4 regions of the Streptosporangium sp. NPDC087985 genome follow, and region 1 is predicted to be linked to each of the others. Evidence: riboswitches for the same ligand, from Rfam matches in the RefSeq annotation. Region 1 holds a riboswitch; each other region holds the start of a gene.
The links. Region 1 has a riboswitch for cyclic di-AMP ahead of ACIN94_RS27770 (coiled-coil domain-containing protein). Riboswitches for the same ligand answer to the same signal wherever they lie in the genome.
Positions count from the first base shown of each region.

Region 1 (4,894 bases):
GTCCGGGGCACGAACGCGACGACATCGCGCTCCTGCTGGCCCGGGTACGCGAGCTGGATGACGGCGACCTCGTCGAGACCACGCTCGTCTCGGATCCCCGCTCCGCCTCGACGGCCCGCCACTTCGTCCGCACCACGCTGGCCGAGTGGCAGCTGGGCCCGATCGCCGACGCCACCGAGCTCATGATCAGCGAGCTGGTCACCAACGCGATCAAGCACGGTTCGGGCACGGTCGGGGTGCGTCTGCTCCGCGGTCCCACGCTCGTGTGCGAGGTGAGCGACCATTCTTTCGTGATGCCGGTCATGCGCGAAGCCGGCAGCGACGACGACACCGGCCGCGGGCTCCATCTCATCAACTGGCTCGCTCACCGCTGGGGCTCCCGCCTGACACCCAGGGGCAAGGTCGTCTGGGTGGAGCAGAGCCTGCCGTGAGACACCGTGCCGGTCGTCCGGGACGCGAGGCGAGGACGCCGGCGGACGGCCGTGCCCCACGGGCACGATGACGATGTCCCTCCCAGGAGTTACGGTCGAAATGACGACTCGGGAGGACATGATGACTGTCGACACACGTGAGGCGTACCGACGCGCGCTGGACTACTTCGGCACCCTTGTGCACCAGATCAAGCCCGAGCAGTGGGACAACGAGACACCCTGTGTGGACTGGGATGTACGCACTCTGGTCAACCACGTGGTCGGGGAGAACCGGTGGGCCTCGCAACTGCTTGCCGGACGGACCGTCGCGGACGTCGGCGACGCCCTCGACGGCGACCTCCTCGGTGACGATCCCCTGAAGGCGTTCGACATCTCGGCGATGGCCGCCACCCAGGCGGCGAGCGAGGAACAGTCTCTGACACGTGTCGTCCACCTGTCCTTCGCCGACGTACCCGGCGAGGAGTACATCAGCGAGCTGTTCGCCGACGCCCTCATCCACACCTGGGACCTCGCCCGCGCCATCGGTGCCGGCGAGCGGCTCGATCCCGAGCTGGTCGATGCCTGCCTGGCCCGGTTCGCCGGCGCGAAGGAGGGCTATCGCCAGGCCGGAGTCATAGAGGGGTACCCGCCGGCACCCTCGGACGTCGATCCCCAGACCAGGTTGCTCGCCTCGTGGGGACGCCGCGGCTAGCGATCGGGATTCCGGGTTTCCCGCATGAGCGCGAACCTGATGGACCGCCGGAGGTCTCCGGCCGGCCAGGGCGAGCATCCATGCCGAGCTTGACCAGCTGTGAACATCTACTCACCATAATCCAACACCTATCACCGGAAATATCTGTGGTAATTTGGTGGAATCTGGTTGATTAGGGAGTGGTCAATGCTCGCCCGACAGCGACAGCAGGCGATTCTGGATCGGGTGCGCGGCAGTGGCGGGGTCAGGGTCGCCGACCTCGTCCGCGAGTTCGGCGTGTCCGACATGACGATCCGCAGGGATCTCGAAGTGCTGGCCGAACGCGGGCAGGTGGAGAAAGTACACGGCGGAGCCACCGCCGCCGGATCCGGCTCCACCGAGGAGCCGGGGTTCGCCGTCAAGTCGATGCGCCTGCAACGGGAGAAGGAGGCGATCGCCCAGCACGCCGCCCAATTCGTCCGGCCCGGCACGGCGATCGCGCTGTCCGCGGGGACGACGACCTGGACGCTGGCCCATTTCCTGGTCGACGTCTCCGACCTGACCGTGATCACCAACTCGATCCGGATCGCCGACGTCTTCCACCGCTCACCCCGCGCCGACCGCACCGTCGTGCTGACCGGCGGCGTCCGCACCCCCTCCGACGCGCTGGTCGGACCGGTGGCCGTGGCGGCGATCCGCGGGCTCCACGTGGACACCCTGTTTCTCGGTGTGCACGGGATGACCACCCGGGCCGGGTTCACCACACCCAATCTGCTGGAGGCGGAGACCGACCGCGAGCTGATCGCCTCCGCGCACCGTCTCGTGGTGCCCGCCGATCACACCAAGTGGGGGACGGTCGGGATCAGCACGATCGCCGAGCTGTCCCAGGCCCACGTGGTGATCACCGACTCCGGCCTGCCTGACGAGGCACGCGAGGAGCTCGCCGCCCAGGTGGGCGAACTGGTCATCACCGAGCCCCAGCCGGAGAGCGAGGCCCGCACCCGATGAAGCGGACGGCCACCCACCTGGCGGACGGCCGGGAACTGTTCTACTTCGACCGGCACGACGACGCCGATCGCGGTGCGATCGACGAGCGCGACCTTTCTCCCCGCCCTCCCGCCTCCGAGCTGCGGTACGACCCGCTCACCGAGGAGTGGATCGCGGTGGCTGGCCACCGCCAGGGCCGCACCTTCCTCCCGCCGGCGAGCGAGTGCCCGCTCTGCCCGTCCACCCCCGGCCACTCGACCGAGATCCCCTCGAAGACCTACGACGTGGTCGTCTTCGAGAACCGCTTCCCCTCCTTCTCCTCCCAGGCGGGTGAGTACAGCCAGGTCGGAGGGTTGAGCGAGGTCCGCTCCGGGGACGGCCGGTGCGAGGTGGTCTGCTTCACCTCCGACCACGACTCCTCCTTCTCCCAGCTCTCCACCGACCAGGTCGAGCTGGTCATGGAGGCCTGGATCGACCGCACGGCGGAGCTGTCCGCGCTCCCAGGCGTGGAGCAGGTGTTCTGCTTCGAGAACCGGGGGGCGGAGATCGGCATCACTCTGACCCACCCCCACGGTCAGATCTACGCCTATCCCTACGTGACCCCGCGCACCAGATTGTCCCTTGGCGCGGCCGAGCGGCACCGGGAGCGGACGGGTGGCAACCTGTACGCCGACGTGCTGGCCGCCGAACGCGAGGCGGGGATCCGCGTGGTGGCGTCGAACGAGCACTGGACGGCCTTCGTCCCCGCGGCGGCACGCTGGCCCGTGGAGGTTCACGTCTACCCGCACCGTCAGGTCCCCGACCTGTGCGCGCTGGAGGCCGCCGAACGGGTGGCGTTCGGCCCGCTCTACACGGATCTGCTCCGGCGGCTGGACGGACTGTTCGGCATGGCCATGCCGTACGTCGCGGCCTGGCATCAGGCACCGGTGAACGTCGGCCGCGGCCTTTCCTACGCGCGCCTGGAGCTGTTCAGCATCCGCCGGGCGCCGGACAAGCTGAAGTATCTCGCCGGATCGGAGGCGGCCATGGGAGCCTTCGTGAACGATGTCCCGCCCGAGGAAACGGCGAGACTTTTACGATCTTTTATCACAAATTGATCACTACTTTGTCTCAGATTGGGTTCGCATTACCCGGGCTTTACCACTACTATCCTCACACATCGAACCTTATGTCCGATATGCCTAATTCCGGGTGCGTCGCCCGGGAGCCGGGGAACCACCGCACCTGGGGTGAACCACTCCGGTGGAAGGGCCTCCTCCAGCCCGAACCCGTCAGCTAACCCGGCAGGCGCGAGGAGAGGAGAGTCGTGACGGCTCCATCCCCCATGTTCCGTCGCCATGCGGCTCTGGCCGTTTCCGTGATTTCGGCCCTCACGTTCGCCCTCGGCACCGCGGCCCCGGGTAACGCGGATCCCCAACCGGATGAGTCCCGGCTCCGCGCCGAACTGACAACGCTGAACAAGAAGGTCGACAAGCTCATCGAGGTCTACGCGGCCAGACGCGAATCCCTGAAGAAGGCCCAGGCCGCCGAGGGAGCAGCCAGGGCGGACCTGCGCAAGGCCGAGGAGGCCTACGCCGGAGCCGAGCGGCAGCTCGGCTCCATCGCCCAGCTCTACTACCAGAGCAGCGCGGGTGAGTTGCCCTCCCTGCTGTTCTCCGCCGACATGAGCGGTGTCGCGATCATGGAGCAGCTCGCCGCCGAGCAGAGCACCTCCCTGCGGGACTTCGCCCGGAGCCGGGACCTCAGGGAACAGGCGGCGGAGAAGGCGGCCCAGCTCACCCGGGAGATCGGCGAGGAGACCAAGGCGGTGGAGGTCCAGCGCGAGGAGGCCGAGAAGGTGATCGCCGAGATCGAGAAGAAGCTCGACGCGCTTGTCCCCACGGGCTCCGGCCGTCGCGCCGACGGCAGCTGGGCCCCCCAGCTCCCGACGGGCCCCGACAACATCACCGACCGCACTCTGATCATGCGCGAGGCTGTCAAGAAGCGTTTCGACCTGCCCTACGAGGTCGGCTGTTACCGGGCCGAGAACGATGGCGGCGAGCATCCGCTCGGCCGCGCCTGCGACTTCATGATGAGCACCGGTGGCTCGATGCCCTCGGCGGCCAACGTCAAGCTCGGCGACGAGATCGCCGCCTGGGCCGTCGAGAACAGGGCCGGCCTCGGCGTCAAATACGTGATCTGGCGTCAGCGCATCAACTCCGGCTCCGGTTGGAGCGCCATGTCCGACCGCGGCGGCACCACCGCCAACCACTTCGACCACGTCCACATCTCGATGTTCTGAGCCTCGCAGCGCCTCAGGAGGATCTCGGATCCCGGAAAACGACATGACACCGGTCGCTCGCACCATGAAGATTGATCTCATGACCGACAACCGCGTTGATCCCCCCTTCATCGCCGATGAGACTCCCATGCTGCACACGTGGCTGGACTGGCACCGGGAGACCCTGGCCGTCAAATGCGCCGGCCTGTCGGAGGAGCAGCTCCGTCTGCGATCGGCCGCGCCGTCCACGCTCTCCCTGCTGGGCCTGGTCCGTCACATGGCCGATGTCGAGCGCCACTGGTTCCGCAACGTCCTCAACGGCGAGAACACTCCGGGGATCTTCTGGTCCGACCAGCATCCCGACGGTGAGTTCGACCTGGTGGACACCGCCTCGGCCGAGGAGGCGTTCGCCCGCTGGCGGGCCGAGATCGACCACGCCCGAGACGTCTCCGCGGGACTGTCCCCGGACACGGTGGGCAAGCAGCAGCGCAGGGGGGCGGATGTCTCGCTGCGCTGGATCCTCGTCCACATGATCGAGGAGTACGC
Region 1 is NZ_JBIUTQ010000021.1:13,152-18,045, forward strand. Features, by position in the region: gene ACIN94_RS27750 (SpoIIE family protein phosphatase) at 1-431, shown strand, start outside; gene ACIN94_RS27755 (TIGR03086 family metal-binding protein) at 553-1,122, shown strand; gene ACIN94_RS27760 (DeoR/GlpR family DNA-binding transcription regulator) at 1,309-2,109, shown strand; gene galT (galactose-1-phosphate uridylyltransferase) at 2,106-3,185, shown strand; cyclic di-AMP (ydaO/yuaA leader) riboswitch at 3,257-3,392, shown strand; gene ACIN94_RS27770 (coiled-coil domain-containing protein) at 3,395-4,369, shown strand; gene ACIN94_RS27775 (DinB family protein) at 4,449-4,894, shown strand, end outside.

Region 2 (4,894 bases), on a different contig from region 1:
GCCGTCGGCCAGCGACTGCCACAGCCGCTGGTAGTGGTGGCGCTCGTTGTGGGTCTGCCGCTCGGTGTCCAGCGCGCGGAGCTTGACCACCACGTCGAGATCCGGCCGCCGTCCGGCCAGTTCGGCCAGCGCGAGCAGGATCCGTTCGCGCTCTTCCCTGCGCCGGGGCACCTTGGCCTGGGTCGCGAACACCACCCGGTTGCGCGGGCCGGTGACGGGGACATCCTCACCGCTGTGCAGGAACGGCAGCCGGGTCAGGCCCACCGCCCCACCCCCGCCCAGCTCACGGCCGATCGCCGAGAACTCCGCGACCTCCCGCTCGCTGTGCAGGACGAGCAGGTCGCATCCGCTGCGGAACACCCACGCCTTCTCGGTCGCCGGGATGGAGATCCCCGGCAGCCCGGAGATGAACACCGGCCTCGGCACCAGGCCGGCGAGTACCTCGCTGACCAGCACGTCCACCACGGGTCCTGTGCAGGCGACCAGCACCACGTCGGGTCTGAGCCGCTCGGCCGCCCTGCGCAGCGCCCGGGCCGACAGCACGGGCGGATCGGCGACCGCACCCGCGACGGCCGCGTGGATCTGGGCCGGGGAGGGTGTGATGGGAGTACGGATCACCGTCAGCTCCGCCGTACAGCTCGAAGGAAGATCATCGAGCAGATGGGCGGCCCACTTCAGATAGGAATCCGAGTCGGCCACGGCCAGGACCTTCAACCTGTTACTCCAGTGTCGTGATGGGCGAACATCGACAGGTGGGAACGGAGCGAGGGCACCGCCCGGGCGGTCCACCACGCGTCGGGGACGTCCACTGCCTCCACGGCGACGCCCCGGGCCGTGAGCAGGACCCGCAGGGAGGTGACCGCGGTGGACGGCAGGCTCAGCACCCGCTGTCCGGCCGCCAGCCCTCGCAGGGTCATCTCGGCGGGGATCCCGCCGTCGTAGACGGTGATCCCGGGCTGTTCCCCGACCAGGGCGAGATCGTGGAGGTCCTCCCGGCGGTGCGGGAAGTAGGCCACCGGCTCGGACGAGCCGAGCTCGGCCAGCCAGCTGAGGTAGGGGTCGCGGTGGATCAGGCCGTTGCGGACCAGCGAGGTGCCGAGCACGACGGTCCGCTCCTCGGGGGCCGGCCTGCGCAGGGGCTGTGACCGCAGCCACGCGAAGTCGTGGATGATCAGCTCCGCACCCCTGTCCCGTACGGCCTGCGCCAGCTCGGCGGGGACGGGCAACGCGGTGAAGATCGACAGTCGGCCGGATCGGGAGGCGGCGCGCAGTCGGAGGGCTGCGGCCGTTCCGAGGGCGGTCCGCAGGGGACCGACGGCGGTGCGGGCCCGCAGCAGCGGCGTCCAGATCCGCCCGGCGAGCAGTTCCAGGAGCCTGATGGTGGCCAGGCCGTCGTCGACGATCACGATCCGGCCGGGAAGGGTGGTGAGCCAGCCCGCCTGGACCTTGCCGGAGAAGGCGTCGCCGACCGCCCAGGTCGTGCCCCGTTGGGGCCTGGGCATCTCGGACTCGGGCCCGCCCAGTTCCAGGCCCGGAGGCAGATCCAGCCGGGAGATCTCGCGACGGGTGACGGCCAGTGGGCGCAGCCCCGCCCGGGGCGCCATCCGGGCGTGGGCACCGAGCAGTCCGGCGTGGCAGGCCTCCACGGCGCAGAGCATCTGCAGTGGGGACTCCACCCAGGCAACGGCCGAACCCTGCTCCCGCGCGTGGCCTCGACCGTCCTCCACGCCGGGCGATGACCCGTTCACGACCGCCTCACCGTAACCGGGACGGCTTACACGCCTGGGAACTGCGGGTGAACACCCGGACACGCCGTTCTGCGCGCCCGGATCGGGGCGACCACGCGCGGGTTCAGGGTGACGCGGTCAACCGGCTGCCGCAGCCGACGCGGGTCCGGCCCACGGCGAAATCTCCTCGAATGCGATCGTTTCCGCAGGTAAAACGGCCCTCATCAAAAAGATCTACGTTTATGGTGAAACCCCGGGGTGTGAGGTATGCAACACAGCGGCCTTTCGCCGGTGTCGCCGCTCCGAAACGCCTATCCCACAGGCGTTCCCGGCTTCAACAGGCCATCCGGCACAGACTTGTCGATCTTGAGGGCGCCCCAGGCTTTCCCCCTCGATGCACACCTATTCCCAAGCCGTGGCAATTTGTACCACTTGTAACCGTTTGTCCTTTTCGCGTAGCTTCTATCTCACATCTGGTGACCGCCCAAGTTCTTCAGCTACACGTCACCATCACATTGCCCGTCCGCGCTCTATCGGAGCGGATCACTCCACCCGATGAGCACGGCCGCCGAATCCGCGGATCCCGCGGAACCGGGGAACCACTTTTTTGGGGTGAATCAGCGCTTAGTGCGCTGTAGGGCACTTCCCAGCCCGAACCCGTCAGCTAACCCGGTAGGCGGCATGAGAAGCGAAGCAAGGAGTCTCACCCCTCATGGCCACGAACCGCTTTAACCGCAAGACACGTAAGCTGACCAACATTCTTCTCGGCGCCTCCATCGTCGCCGGGGGTAGCCTCCTCGCAGTTCCTGCCGCCCTGGCGGACACTCACGGACCGAACACCGTCGCCGTGGCCTCCGTCAGAACCTCCCAGGCCGCCGGCAAGACCCCTCTGCAGCTCGAGGCCGAGCGTCTGCCCAGGGTCACGGCCACGCAGGTCCTGGACATCGCCGCCCAGCAGATCGGCATCTCGGAGAACGCCCAGGGCGGCGGGACCAAGTTCCAGTCCTGGTACATGTCCTCCCCGCGGGCCAAGGAGACCCTCGCCCGTGACGGCGGCACCCTTGCAGGCTACGCCAACGCCCCCTGGTGCGCGATGTTCGTCTCCTGGGTCGGCGAGCAGGCCGGCATCCAGCCCACCATGGGCTGGGACGCCTACACCGTCACCTACGCCCAGTGGTTCAAGGACAACGGGCACTGGGGCACCGTCGCCAAGCCCGGTGCCGTCGTCTTCTTCGACTGGCAGGGCAGCAAGAACATCAGCGGGATCGACCACGTCGGCCTCGTGAAGAAGGACAACGGCGACGGCACGATCAGCACGATCGAGGGCAACACCGGCAACGGCAAGGTCGAGGAGCGCGTCCGGCCCACGTCCCAGGTCGTCGGCTACGGCTACCCGGTCTACAGCGACTGATCGATCGGCACCGCACGCCACGGTCACCCGTCCCGCGACGGCTGATCCACCGGCACGGAGAAGGGGTCCGGCTCACCTGAGCCGGGCCCCTTTCTGCGTCCCGCCGTACATCACCCGGCATCTACCACCCGAGCCCCGCATCCGGGGCTCTCGGACGTCTACTTTCCTCAACGAAGGCACTTCCGCACAGAATGTCCCCGTGTGTCACTGTGTGATGGGAGCGCTCCCAAACACCTTTCTGAGAGGTTTGCGAGGTATGCGACCCTTCATTCCCCATTGACAGGCCAGTTGTAACGGTTGAGTTTCGGCATATTGACGTCCCGGCTGCCTATCGTCCACTCTTCGTGGGAGCGCTCCCAAAGCACATTGAGGAACCTGCCCCATCGCGCACCGCGTTTGTCGGGGACCGGCGCGCGATGTCACCTCCCATCGATTCGGGCGACCACCTGAGAGGGGTCCGTAATGTTGAACACCAAGCGGCATGGCAAGCTCGCCGCGGTTGCGGTGATGGCGGCCACCGCCCTGGCGATCACTTCCTGCAGCACGAATGATTCCACCAAGCCCGCGGCCGTCGGTGACTCCACCGCGCCCGCCGCCGCTGCCGAGCCGGTGACCATCACCGTGCACACCTTCGGCGGCGGTGAGAACTTCGGCTACAAGAAGGCCGTGGAGACGTGGAACGCCGCACATCCGGACATCCAGGTCAAGCACCAGAACCTGACCGACCGGTTCGAGGACGTCTACCTGCCCCAGCTGCTGCAGAAGCTGCAGGCCGGCAGCGGCACCGGTGACATCGTCGGCATCGACGAAGGCGCGATGGGTCTGATGAAGGCCCGCCCGCAGTTCTTCACCGACCTGGCGCAGTACGGGCTGGACAGCCGCAAGTCCGACTTCCCCGCGGCGAAGTGGGACAACGGCGTCAACAAGGACGGCAAGCTCTTCGCCCTCGGCACCGACATCGGCGGCATGGCCATGTGCTACCGCAAGGACCTGCTCCAGAAGGCCGGCCTGCCGAGCGAGCGCGACGAGGTCAGCAAGCTCTGGCCGGACTGGGACTCCTTCATGGCGGCCGGCAAGAAGTTCCAGGCCGCCAACACCGGCAAGGGAGACCCGAAGTTCCTCGACGGCCCGAACACTCTCTACAACGTGGTCCTGTCGCAGGAGGCGCCGAAGAACGGCAACATCGCCTACTTCGACACCGACAACCAGCTCGTCATCGACAAGAACCCGGCCATCAAGACCTCGTTCGACACGGTGAAGTCCTACAGCGAGGCGGGCCTGACCGCCAAGCTCGCCTCCTTCACCCCGGAGTGGAACGCGGCGATCAAGAAGGGCGGCTTCGCCGTCATGGGCTGCCCTGCCTGGATGGTCGGCGTCATCTCCGGCGCGGCCGGTGACGAGGGCAAGGGCAAGTGGGATGTGGCGGGAGTCCCCGGCGGCGCCGGCAACTGGGGCGGCTCCTACCTCGCGATCCCCGCGCAGAGCAAGCACCCGAAGGAGGCCGCCGAGGTCCTGAACTTCCTCACCGGCCAGGAGGGCCACGTCATGGCCTTCCAGGAGGCCAACGCCTTCCCGAGCTCCCTCTCCGGACAGCAGGACCCGGCGGTGGCCGACCTGAAGAACGAGTTCTTCAGCGACGCGCCCACCGGCAAGATCTTTGGCGACTCGGTCAAGGACCTGCAGCCCGTCTTCCTGGGTGAGAAGCACGCCCAGGTGAAGACCGCGGCGGAGAAGATCCTCGAGGGTATGGACAAGG
Region 2 is NZ_JBIUTQ010000011.1:130,972-135,865, reverse strand. Features, by position in the region: gene ACIN94_RS20965 (DUF6716 putative glycosyltransferase) at 1-699, opposite strand, end outside; gene ACIN94_RS20960 (hypothetical protein) at 711-1,748, opposite strand; cyclic di-AMP (ydaO/yuaA leader) riboswitch at 2,284-2,420, shown strand; gene ACIN94_RS20955 (CHAP domain-containing protein) at 2,440-3,138, shown strand; gene ACIN94_RS20950 (ABC transporter substrate-binding protein) at 3,601-4,894, shown strand, end outside.
Region 2: linked by a shared signal. The riboswitch ahead of ACIN94_RS20955 (CHAP domain-containing protein) and the one ahead of ACIN94_RS27770 (coiled-coil domain-containing protein) in region 1 are both predicted to bind cyclic di-AMP.

Region 3 (4,894 bases), on a different contig from region 1:
GGCGAGGTCATCACCTCCCGCCGGGGCGAGCTGTCCATCCTCGCCGACCGCTGGGCGATCACTTCAAAGTGCCTGCGCCCCCTGCCGGAGAAGCACGCCGGGCTCACCGACCCCGAGGCGCGTGTCCGCCAGCGTTACCTCGACCTCATCGTCAACGACGAGGCACGGGAGATGGCCTACACCCGTAGCGCCGTCGTGCGGGCGATGCGTGACTTCTGGCACGGCGAGGGCTACCTCGAGGTCGAGACGCCGATGCTCCAGCGGATCCACGGCGGTGCGACGGCCCGGCCGTTCAAGACCCACATCAACGCCTACAGCATGGAGCTCTACCTCCGCATCGCGATCGAGCTCTACCTGAAGCGGCTCGTGGTGGGCGGCATCGAGAAGGTCTTCGAGATCAACCGCAACTTCCGCAACGAGGGTGCGGACGCCACCCACAACCCCGAGTTCACCATGCTCGAGGCCTACGGGACGTATCTCGACTACAACGACATGGCCGACCTGACCCAGCGGATGATCCAGCGTGCGGTCGTGGCCGCGCTCGGCCACTCCGTGGTGACCCACGAGGGCCAGGAGATCGACCTGGGCCTGCCCGAGTGGCCGAGGATCACCCTCTACGGGGCGGTGTCGGAGGCGCTGGGCGAGGAGATCACCACCGAGACACCGCTGGAGCAGGTCCGCAAGCACGCCGACGCGCACGAGATCCGCTGGGACCCGAAGTGGGGCCAGGGCAAGCTCGTTCAGGAGATCTTCGAGGAGCTCGTCGAGCACACTCTCATCCAGCCCACGTTCGTCATGGACTACCCGCTGGAGACCTCCCCGCTGACCCGCCAGCACCGGGACAACCCGCTCCTCACCGAGAAGTGGGACCTGATCGGGTTCGGCACCGAGCTCGGCACCGCCTACTCGGAGCTGGTCGACCCGGTCGAGCAGCGCCGCCGTCTCACCGAGCAGTCCCTGCTCGCCGCGGGCGGCGACCTCGAGGCCATGCAGCTTGACGAGGACTTCCTCACCGCCCTGGAATACGCGATGCCGCCCACCGGCGGTATGGGTCTTGGCGTGGACCGGCTTGTCATGGCCTTCACCGGTAAGAACATCCGCGAGACGATCCTGTTCCCCCTGGTCAAGCCGGCGGGCTGAGCCTGACGGGAGTGTGACCGTTCCGCACACCGGCGGCGCCGGATGCGGCCAGAGGGCCGTGTCCGGCGCCGCCGTCGTGAGGGCCTGCGGCTCGGCTCCTCCCGTACGGTCAGAGGGCCAGACGGCCGAGCAATTCCGGCCGGGTCGGCGTGTAGCGCAGAAACTCCATTTTCTGCATGCCCCATATCGGGGATGATCGGCTACACCGACCAGATACTCCCCAAATACTGAAAAGGTGGTCTTGTCCTCCTCGCATTGAGAGGCGATTTTCCCGACGCCATCAGAGGGGTGGACGATCTACTCGTCGGAGAGTGTGGGGGAGAGCGCCTCTTTCCCGGCGCAATGGGAGTGGACGGCGCCGACCGGGTGGCCTGCCTGGAGGCGGTCTCGTCGACGGAGGCTCCGGCGAAACCTTGTTCTGCGAAGACTCCGGTCGTAGCGGCCGGCGGGTGGCGACGGGTGCGGGTCTTGGCTCTACTCCAACTTAACCGCCAAGACGCTGACATATCACAAGTAGTTCATGTGATGATCGCCATGTCAATAGCGCTTGCCACCTCTATGGAGAAGAGAACTTGACGACCTTTGAACAAGGCGTTTACCGTTCCTGACGGGCGGCCTTGATTCCAACAACATACTCACGCCTGAGTTCCAGTGCGGGGGGAGCGACTCTAGATGGCATATCCGGAAGTGGATTCCCGTCGTGGCGACAGCCTCCTGGGCATGGGCGAGATCGGTCTCAGTGACGAAGATCTCGTGCTCCTGGCAGAACTTGCCAAGGGCGTCACCGTGGACCGGGTGGGGCGTCGTCTCGACATCAGTGGCCGGACCGTCCGGCGCAGGCTCCGCGGGATCTGCGACCGCATCGGCGTGGCCACCGCGATCGAAGCCGTGGCCTGGGCCGCCCGCCGTCGTCTGATCTAGACCCGGCCGGCTGCCTCAGTCGGCGATCCGCACGCCGCCGGCGAAGGGGCGGTTGTCGATCGAGGCGATGTGGATGACGTCACCCGTCCGGGGGGCATGGACCATCAGGCCCGCGCCGATGTAGATCCCGACGTGGTGCAGGTCGCTGTAGAAGAAGACCAGGTCCCCGGGGCGCAACTCGCCTCTGGAAACGTGGGTGCCCGCCGTCCACTGGTTCCCGGTGTAGTGCGGCAGGCTGATGCCCACCCTCTGGTAGGCCCACATGACCAGGCCGGAGCAGTCGAAGGAGTTGGGGCCTTCGGCGCCCCAGACATACGGCTTGAGCTGCTGGGTGAGTGCCCAGCGGGCGGCCTCGGCGGCCTTGCCGCTGCCGACGATCGGCACGCTGAGCCTCACCCGGCTGCCCGCGGCGCTCTTGACCCGGCTGCGCACCTCGCTGAACAGGCTGCTCTCGACCCTGGCGACCAGCCGCTCGATCTTGGTGCGCTTGGTGTCGATCTCCGCGAGGAGTTGCCTGACCTCGCTGGTCCGGGCCTTGGCGCCGGCCTGCGCCCGTTCGGCGCTCTTGATCGCCCGGGCGACCTGGGCGACCTCCTCGCTCTGCTGCTGCTGGAGGGCGTAGTTCGTGGTGGCCTGGTCGAGGAAGGCGTCGGGGTCGGCCGACTGGGTGAAGACAAGAGCGGAGCTCAGCCCCCCCGACATGTAGGCGCTCTGCGCCAGAAGGGAGGCCTTGGTGCGCCGGGACGCGAGCTCGGACTCTCTGACGGAGAGGATCTTCTTGGCGACCTCGGCCGCGCGCTGAGCCTGCTTGAGCTTGACCCGCCCGCCGTTGTACTGCTCGGTCAGCGTTTCGATCTCGACGTGCAGTTTCTCGACCTCTTTGGCGCGCTCCTGGAGGCTGGGCTGCGGATCGGCGGTGGCCGTGACCAGAGGGGTGCCGAGTGTCAGGGAGGCGAAGGCCAGTCCGATGACCGCCATCCGGCAGGTGCGTCCACGCGAGGCGTGTCCTCGGCGGGCATGTCTGCCTCCGCGCTCTCCCTCCGGGTTGCGCGTGCGCTTCACCAACAGGCTCCTCTCTCGGCCGCCTACCGGGTTAGCTGACGGGTTCGGGCCGGAGACAGCCCTACCGGAGTGCCGGTAGCACCCCGGATTCACCCCAGGGACGTGAGGGTGGGTCCCCGGTTCCCCGGATCGGGGATTCGGCGGGTCAGCTCTTTACCATCGCTGACATCGAGGAGGGACATTAGTGCAATTGGAGGTTCATGCTCAACCAGAACTACAAACTCGGTAGAGCTTTCGCAACTGACATGTCACGGGAAGATCACATACCTTCATGATCAACATGCGCATTACCCTGGTTTTATCAGCCTTTCGGGGCGCGCGGGGCGGAGGTCTTCGCAGGTCCGGGGTCGCGCGAAAGGCGGGCGCCGGCCTGGTGCCGGCATCATTGACCCGATGTGATCGTTGAGTTACCGCGGGTTATCTGGTGTATGTGGGTCTGGAGTTAAGGGTGGGCCGTAATTCACGACCGTCGAGGACGTACGCTGATCGGTCATGGAGCAGGTTGCGGAGCATTCCCTCACGCCGGCCGGGCAGGACACCGGACCCGCGGGCCGGCGGACGGAGGCCGGGGGCGAGAGCGTGGATGCGGAGCGGGGTCGGCCGGGCGCTGAGGCGGACGCGGCCGCGATCGTGGTACGGCGTGCCCGCACCCGGGACGTGCGCGTCATCCGGCGGCTCGTCGACACCTACGGGGGAGTCGGCCGGCGCCTCCTGGAGAAGGCCACGGTCACCCTGTACGAGGACGTCCAGGAGTTCTGGGTGGCCGAACAGGCGGGCACCGTCGTCGGCTGCGGGGCGCTCCACGTGCTTTGGGAGGACCTCGCGGAGATCCGTACCGTCGCCGTCGACCCCGGCTGCCGAGGGCTGGGCATCGGCCACCGGATCGTCTCGGAACTTCTCCGCACCGCCGGCGAACTCGGGCTGCGCCGGGTCTTCTGTCTCACTTTCGAGGTCGACTTCTTCGCCCGGTATGGATTCCAGGAGATTCAGGGCACCCCCGTCTCTCCGGAGGTCTACGCCGAACTTCTCGCCTCCTATGACGAGGGTGTGGCGGAGTTCCTCGATCTGGAGCACGTCAAGCCGAACACCTTGGGAAACACGCGAATGCTGCTCCATCTGGCGCGGGACCGCGGCTGACATGACCTCGACGATTACCAATAAGAAAGGTGACTGTCGATACCTATGTCGATACCTTGTGCTCCAGCAAGCATGTGAGTCTTACGGATGCCGCATGCGCAGTCGAAGTGAGGTGACGCGGTGAGCCCCGGACAACCGCCGTATCAGGACGATCCCGACCGCGATCGCACCCCGTCGGGACAGCCGGAATACGGGCAGTACAACGCGGGCCGGGACCCCGGCGAACCTGATCCCGACGTGACAATTGTGGGATACCGAGCGGAAACCTCGCAGCCGCACACCGGTCCGGGGCAGGCCCAGCCCGGTTACGGGCAACCGCAGGACTACGGGCAGCCCGGCTACGGCCAGCAGCAGCCGTACGGTCAGCAGCCCGCCTACGGGCAGCCCGCTCAGGAGCAGTCTCCCTACGGACAGCAGCCGGGCTACGGTCAGCCGCCCGGGACCGGCCCCTACGGTCAGCCCGACCACGGTCAGCAGCAGCCGTACGGCCAGCAGCCCGGTTACGGTCAGCAGCCCGCCTACGGGCAGCCCGCTCAGGAGCAGCCTCCCTACGGACAGCAGCCCGGTTACGGGCAGCCGCAGGGCTACGGGCAGCAGGGTTATGGCCAGCAGCAGCCGTACGGTCAGCAGCCGG
Region 3 is NZ_JBIUTQ010000016.1:87,198-92,091, reverse strand. Features, by position in the region: gene lysX (bifunctional lysylphosphatidylglycerol synthetase/lysine--tRNA ligase LysX) at 1-1,140, shown strand, start outside; gene ACIN94_RS24940 (LuxR C-terminal-related transcriptional regulator) at 1,813-2,061, shown strand; gene ACIN94_RS24935 (NlpC/P60 family protein) at 2,077-3,123, opposite strand; cyclic di-AMP (ydaO/yuaA leader) riboswitch at 3,129-3,276, opposite strand; gene ACIN94_RS24930 (amino-acid N-acetyltransferase) at 3,616-4,260, shown strand; gene ACIN94_RS24925 (RDD family protein) at 4,381-4,894, shown strand, end outside.
Region 3: linked by a shared signal. The riboswitch ahead of ACIN94_RS24935 (NlpC/P60 family protein) and the one ahead of ACIN94_RS27770 (coiled-coil domain-containing protein) in region 1 are both predicted to bind cyclic di-AMP.

Region 4 (4,894 bases), on a different contig from region 1:
ACCGGGCCGAACCTCTCGCCGAGCGGGTGGGCGAGTGGCTCCCCAAGCTGAACTGGTACCGGGCCGATCCCGCGGATCCGGGCTACGGCGTCACCCCGCTGCACCTGGCCCCCACGCCCGACAGCCGCTGGCGCCGGCTGTTCACCGACGACCTGATCGAAGGCCACCTCGACCGGTTGGTACGTGACCAGCAGCCAGACGGGGGATGGGCCATCACCTGGGAACCGCCGGGTGCGGCCTCCACCCTTGAGTATCGGGGGATCGAAACGCTGCGGGCACTGCGGGTGCTCACCGCCTACCAGGTGGTTTCAGCGGCGTAGCCGTCCCTACGGCCGGGGCGTTCCGTTCTGTCGGGTCCACCGGCCCAGTCCGCGGCCCGCGCTGTGCCGCCCAGCGCGTTGAGCGGGCCTCGGGGACTCCGGGGTGCCGGTGGTGCGATGCCAAGGGACGGGAAAATTCCGGCAAGCGGGCCGGTGGGATTCCAGCCCGGACTGTCTGCTGAGCCTGACATGGTCATATTTGGCCTGCTTTGTATTTTTTATCCGCTTATGTCGGGTATGGGAGTTAGGTCTGTTCCGTACAGAAGTCGGAAGGGGGCGTGGGTCATGACCAGACCCGCAGGCCTAGAACACCATCCCGATCTCATCGAGATGCGAGCGAGGTACGAGCAAGCGGGTTCCAGCCCGACAGCCCAGGGCACCGACGGCCTCACTCTCCTCGCGGGGCTCTACCTGGCGATCTCCCCATGGGTGGTCGGCTTCAACGGGCTGTCCAGGCTTTCCGTGAGCAACCTGGTCACCGGCGTCGCGCTCGCCGCTCTGGCCATGGCGTTCGCGTCGGCCTACGGCCGGACCTACGGGGTGAGCTGGATCGCACCGATCATCGGTATCTGGACCATCGTGGCACCCTGGCTCACCGGTTCGGCGACGACGGCGACCATCTGGAACAACGTCGTCACCGGCATCATCATCTTCCTGCTCGGGCTGGGAGCGGTGGCGGTGGGCGCCAGGAAAATGCCCGGGATGACCAGCAGGCGCGACAGGCCGGGTACTCGCGATATGTCAGGCAGGCCTGACATCTCAGGCAGGCCTGACATCCCGGGCAGGCCTGACATGCCAGGCAGGCCCTAGATCGATATGACAGCGGTGTGGCGGTGAGTGTCCGCCACACCGCTGTCCCACTCCTGCCATCCGCCGGGCATACCGATGATTTTGGCCTGGTCCTGAGGCTAACTGTCGCTCTGGACGTTGACAGGCCAAAATTGGTCCGTGGTCAGGATCGGATCGGTAGGGATGAGCGATTGCGAGCGTGGGCAACTTCCGCCAGTGCTGGGCCAGCTGTTCCACGACGGCGGTGAGGGGCGCACGCTCTCGGTCGAGTTGCCGCCCGGAGACGTGGTGTGGCCCGATCCCGGCTACGCGCGGTTCGCCGTAGACCACCGTCCGGCGTTCTGGCTGAGTGACGAGCCGGTCTCCGGCGAGCTCTGGGCCGAGCTGCGGAGCGAGCACGAGCGGTCGGGCCTGTGGCCGGTGCTGCTTGAGGACTCCGTCCAGCCGTGGTCGGAGGGGCAGATCGCCCCGGATGCGGCTTCCGAGATCGACAACTACCACCCCGCCGCGTTCATGGCCGAGGTGTGGGCGGACTGGATCGAGAAGGCCCACGCCGACCAGGTGGAGCTGCTGGATCCGTTCGGCCCGCAGTGCCCGGGACCGGCGCCCTCGGGTAGACCGGCCGCCGACCCCGGCGTGGTCGCCGACTGGTACGCGGGGATGGTGGCCGAGCGCAGGACCCCGCTCGGGCTGGTCGCGGCGGCGCGGGGGGCCGACGCGCTGGCCGTCATGGGATGGCAGGGCGCGCTGAATCACAACGAGTGGATGGTCCCGCTCGCGGCTGTGGTGCGCAGCTGGGAGGAGAGATTCGGCGCGCGGGTGGTCGGCATGGGCTTCAACACCCTGGACCTGAGCGTCGCGGCGCCCCCGGTCACGCCGGAACACGCCCTGCACGTCGCCGCCGAGCACTGGACGTTCTGCCCCGACAGCGTCATCTACAGCGCCGGGACGCTGGCCGACTACGCGGAGCAGATCAGAGGCAGGAACGTCTGGTCGTTCTGGTGGGACTGACCATCCAGAGGAGTTTCGCCTGTCCATGACCGCGGCTTTGCGCGGGCGGTTTCCGGCGCCTCCGGATCTTCCGGAGAGCATGCGCCGACCGGTTGATGGGCCATTTCGCTGATCGACGGGCCCGTATGGAGGTAAAAAGAACTGTTGACCGAAGGAGCGGCATACCGGTCGCCGCGACCCCCACATTGATCGTGTAAATATTCATCGAATCATCCCTCCTTTGGAAATACTTGAGAAGTATGCCCAGCTCAGAGGCATGATCACCGGAATCTTCCGAGGCGCTTCCCCTGCGGTTCCGGCCGGTCCACCATGTCGGCGAGATGGTCAAGGGGTAACCAATGAGGCTTTCTTGGCCGACGTGGGTAGATCTTCTGGGGTTTTCATGGGTTTTGCTTTGCTTTGTGCCCGAATGGGCTGTAATGTCCTGTTTGTGATCGGTTGGCGACCTGCCCTTCAGCGGAAGGAGCGGCCAGTCGACGTCGAATCCCGGAAGCCCTCAGGGCCATGGGAACCGGGGACCCACTTCCTGGGGTGAATCCGCCGCGAACCTGCGGCGGTAGGGCAACTCCACCGCCCGAACCCGTCAGCTAACCCGGTAGACGAGATGGAGAGGAAATCACTTATGGGACGCTGTGCCCCCTTCCCGCTGGTACCCGCCTCGCTCGTACGGGTCCTCTAGGACTTTCCCGCCGCGTCTGAACGCGGCTTCCCACGCGCCTCGCGCGGTGCCCGGTCTCGCCGGCCACCCCCTCTCTCTGTGAGAGCGCGTATCCGCCTGTGCCTCATCCGCGTGGCACACGCGCCTTCCCGTTGCCTCGCGAAAGAGTCTTCCTCCAATGCGTTTCTCCTTTGGTATACCTAAGAGCCGTTTCTTCATCGCCGCCACCCTTATCGGCGCGAGTGCCATCACCTCCGCGAGCGTCGTCTCGCTGATCCCCAGCTCGGCTGTCGCCAGCTCCTCGGCGCTGCCCGCCCCGGCGCTCTCCGTCCAGGCGCCCCCCGTCCAGGCGCCCCCCGTCCAGGCGCTCCCCGCCTCGGCCAAGACCAGCGCCTCGACCCCCGGCTCCGAGTCCGGCTCCGAGGTCGTCCTGCTGAACGGCTCGACCAAGGCCTCCTACTTCTGGGACGACTCCTCCGGCCGCGCCGGGGACACCGGTCTGCCCGCGAGCGGCAAGCCGATGCAGAAGGGCATGATCGCCAGCCCGAGCTGGCCGCTGATGACCGAGGGCTATGTCATCTACAACGGCAAGAAGGCCAACTTCTTCGTCGGTGACCGCGGTCCCGGCGTGCCCTCCAGCAGCGGGGTCATGATCGACCTCGATGCCAAGACCTTCGCCGAGCTGACCGGCGGCACGTTCAACCCCAACACGCTCGGCGTGGACGGCACCGGCGGCCTGGGCCACATCAAGGTCGATTACGTGATCACCAAGTGGGGCAGCGGCCCGGGTAAGAAGAACTACCCCGTGCCCTTCTCCGCGGGCGCGTGGAAGCGCATCGACAACAACCCGGCCACCCCGCCCCAGGTGATCAACAAGTAGGACGGACTCCCCGCGGCCGGGCTCCGGTACGGCTTGCGCCTCCCGGGGCGCAAGCCGTACCGGAGGGTCAGACCTCGAGCCTCTCCTCGATGGCGCGCATGGTGTGCCGTGCGAGCGCCAGGTTGGCCCGGGAGCGGTCGAACGCCACGTAGAGGAAGAGTCCCTTGCCGCTCCGGCCGCTGACGGGGCGGATCACGTGGTACTGGCCGCTGAGCGTGATGAGGATGTCCTCGATGCCGTCCTTGAGGCCCAGAGATTCCATCGTCCGCATCTTGGCCTTGACGACCTCGGTGTTGCCGGCCGCGGCGACCTGGAGGTCGAGGTCCTTGGAACCGCCGAGGGCGCCCAGCGCCATGCCGCTGTTGTAGTCCACGACCACCGCGCCGAGGGCGCCGTCGATCGCCATCATCTCCTTGAGCGAGATGTCCATGTTGCCCATTACTGTCTCCGATTCATTGGGGTATAGATGTGCGGGACGTGATGACGGCCAGATTCGCCGCCGTCTTGCGGCCCTCCAGTCGCAGCAGCCCGAGGTTGGTGCCCGGGCGGGCGAGCACTGTGAGGACGATCTTTGGGCCGGCGGCGTAGAAGGCCGCGTAACCGTTGGTTCCGGAGATCAACGTCTCCTCGAAGGTGCCCTTGTCGGCCATGCTCGTCATCCGGCGACTGAGGGCCAGCATCGCCGATGAGAGCGCGCCGGTCTGCTCGACGTCGCCTTCCAGGTCACTCGCTATCGTCAGGCCATCCACGCTGCAGGCGATGCTCCCGTTCACGTCGGGCACACGCTCCCGCAGCAGCACCATCTCTCGGTGCACTTCGTCGCGGAGTTCCACCGGCATCCTCCTTCCGAGCAGCTTCAGCGTCCGCAGCCTTATCGGCATAGGACCAAGCTCACGTCAATGCCTCCAATGCGTCTCTGAGCCGGATGAGCAGGTTCACGTCGGTGGGGTCCGCCGTCGCCAGGGGCAGTGGCGTGGACAGCTCGGTGGTGCCCGAGAGTTCCCTGAGATCTGCCATACCGTTCTTCTCTCGCTTGGGCAGCGCGCCGGGTAGCACGCCAGGTAGGGCGGCGGAGCCGGCCTGTGGCGTGCGGAGCAGCCCCGCCGCGGCAAGCTGCCGTACGGCGAGCAGTACCGAGTAGGCCGGACGGCCGAGCTTGCGCGCCAGGTCACCCGGGGTCGTGGCGGAGTCGGCGCCGACCAGCACCTCCCACTGGAGCGGGGTCAGCACCACCCG
Region 4 is NZ_JBIUTQ010000009.1:19,740-24,633, forward strand. Features, by position in the region: gene ACIN94_RS18495 (hypothetical protein) at 1-320, shown strand, start outside; gene ACIN94_RS18500 (SPW repeat protein) at 606-1,130, shown strand; gene ACIN94_RS18505 (DUF4253 domain-containing protein) at 1,326-2,120, shown strand; cyclic di-AMP (ydaO/yuaA leader) riboswitch at 2,588-2,737, shown strand; gene ACIN94_RS18510 (hypothetical protein) at 2,957-3,658, shown strand; gene ACIN94_RS18515 (hypothetical protein) at 3,726-4,097, opposite strand; gene ACIN94_RS18520 (roadblock/LC7 domain-containing protein) at 4,111-4,491, opposite strand; gene ACIN94_RS18525 (DUF4388 domain-containing protein) at 4,550-4,894, opposite strand, start outside.
Region 4: linked by a shared signal. The riboswitch ahead of ACIN94_RS18510 (hypothetical protein) and the one ahead of ACIN94_RS27770 (coiled-coil domain-containing protein) in region 1 are both predicted to bind cyclic di-AMP.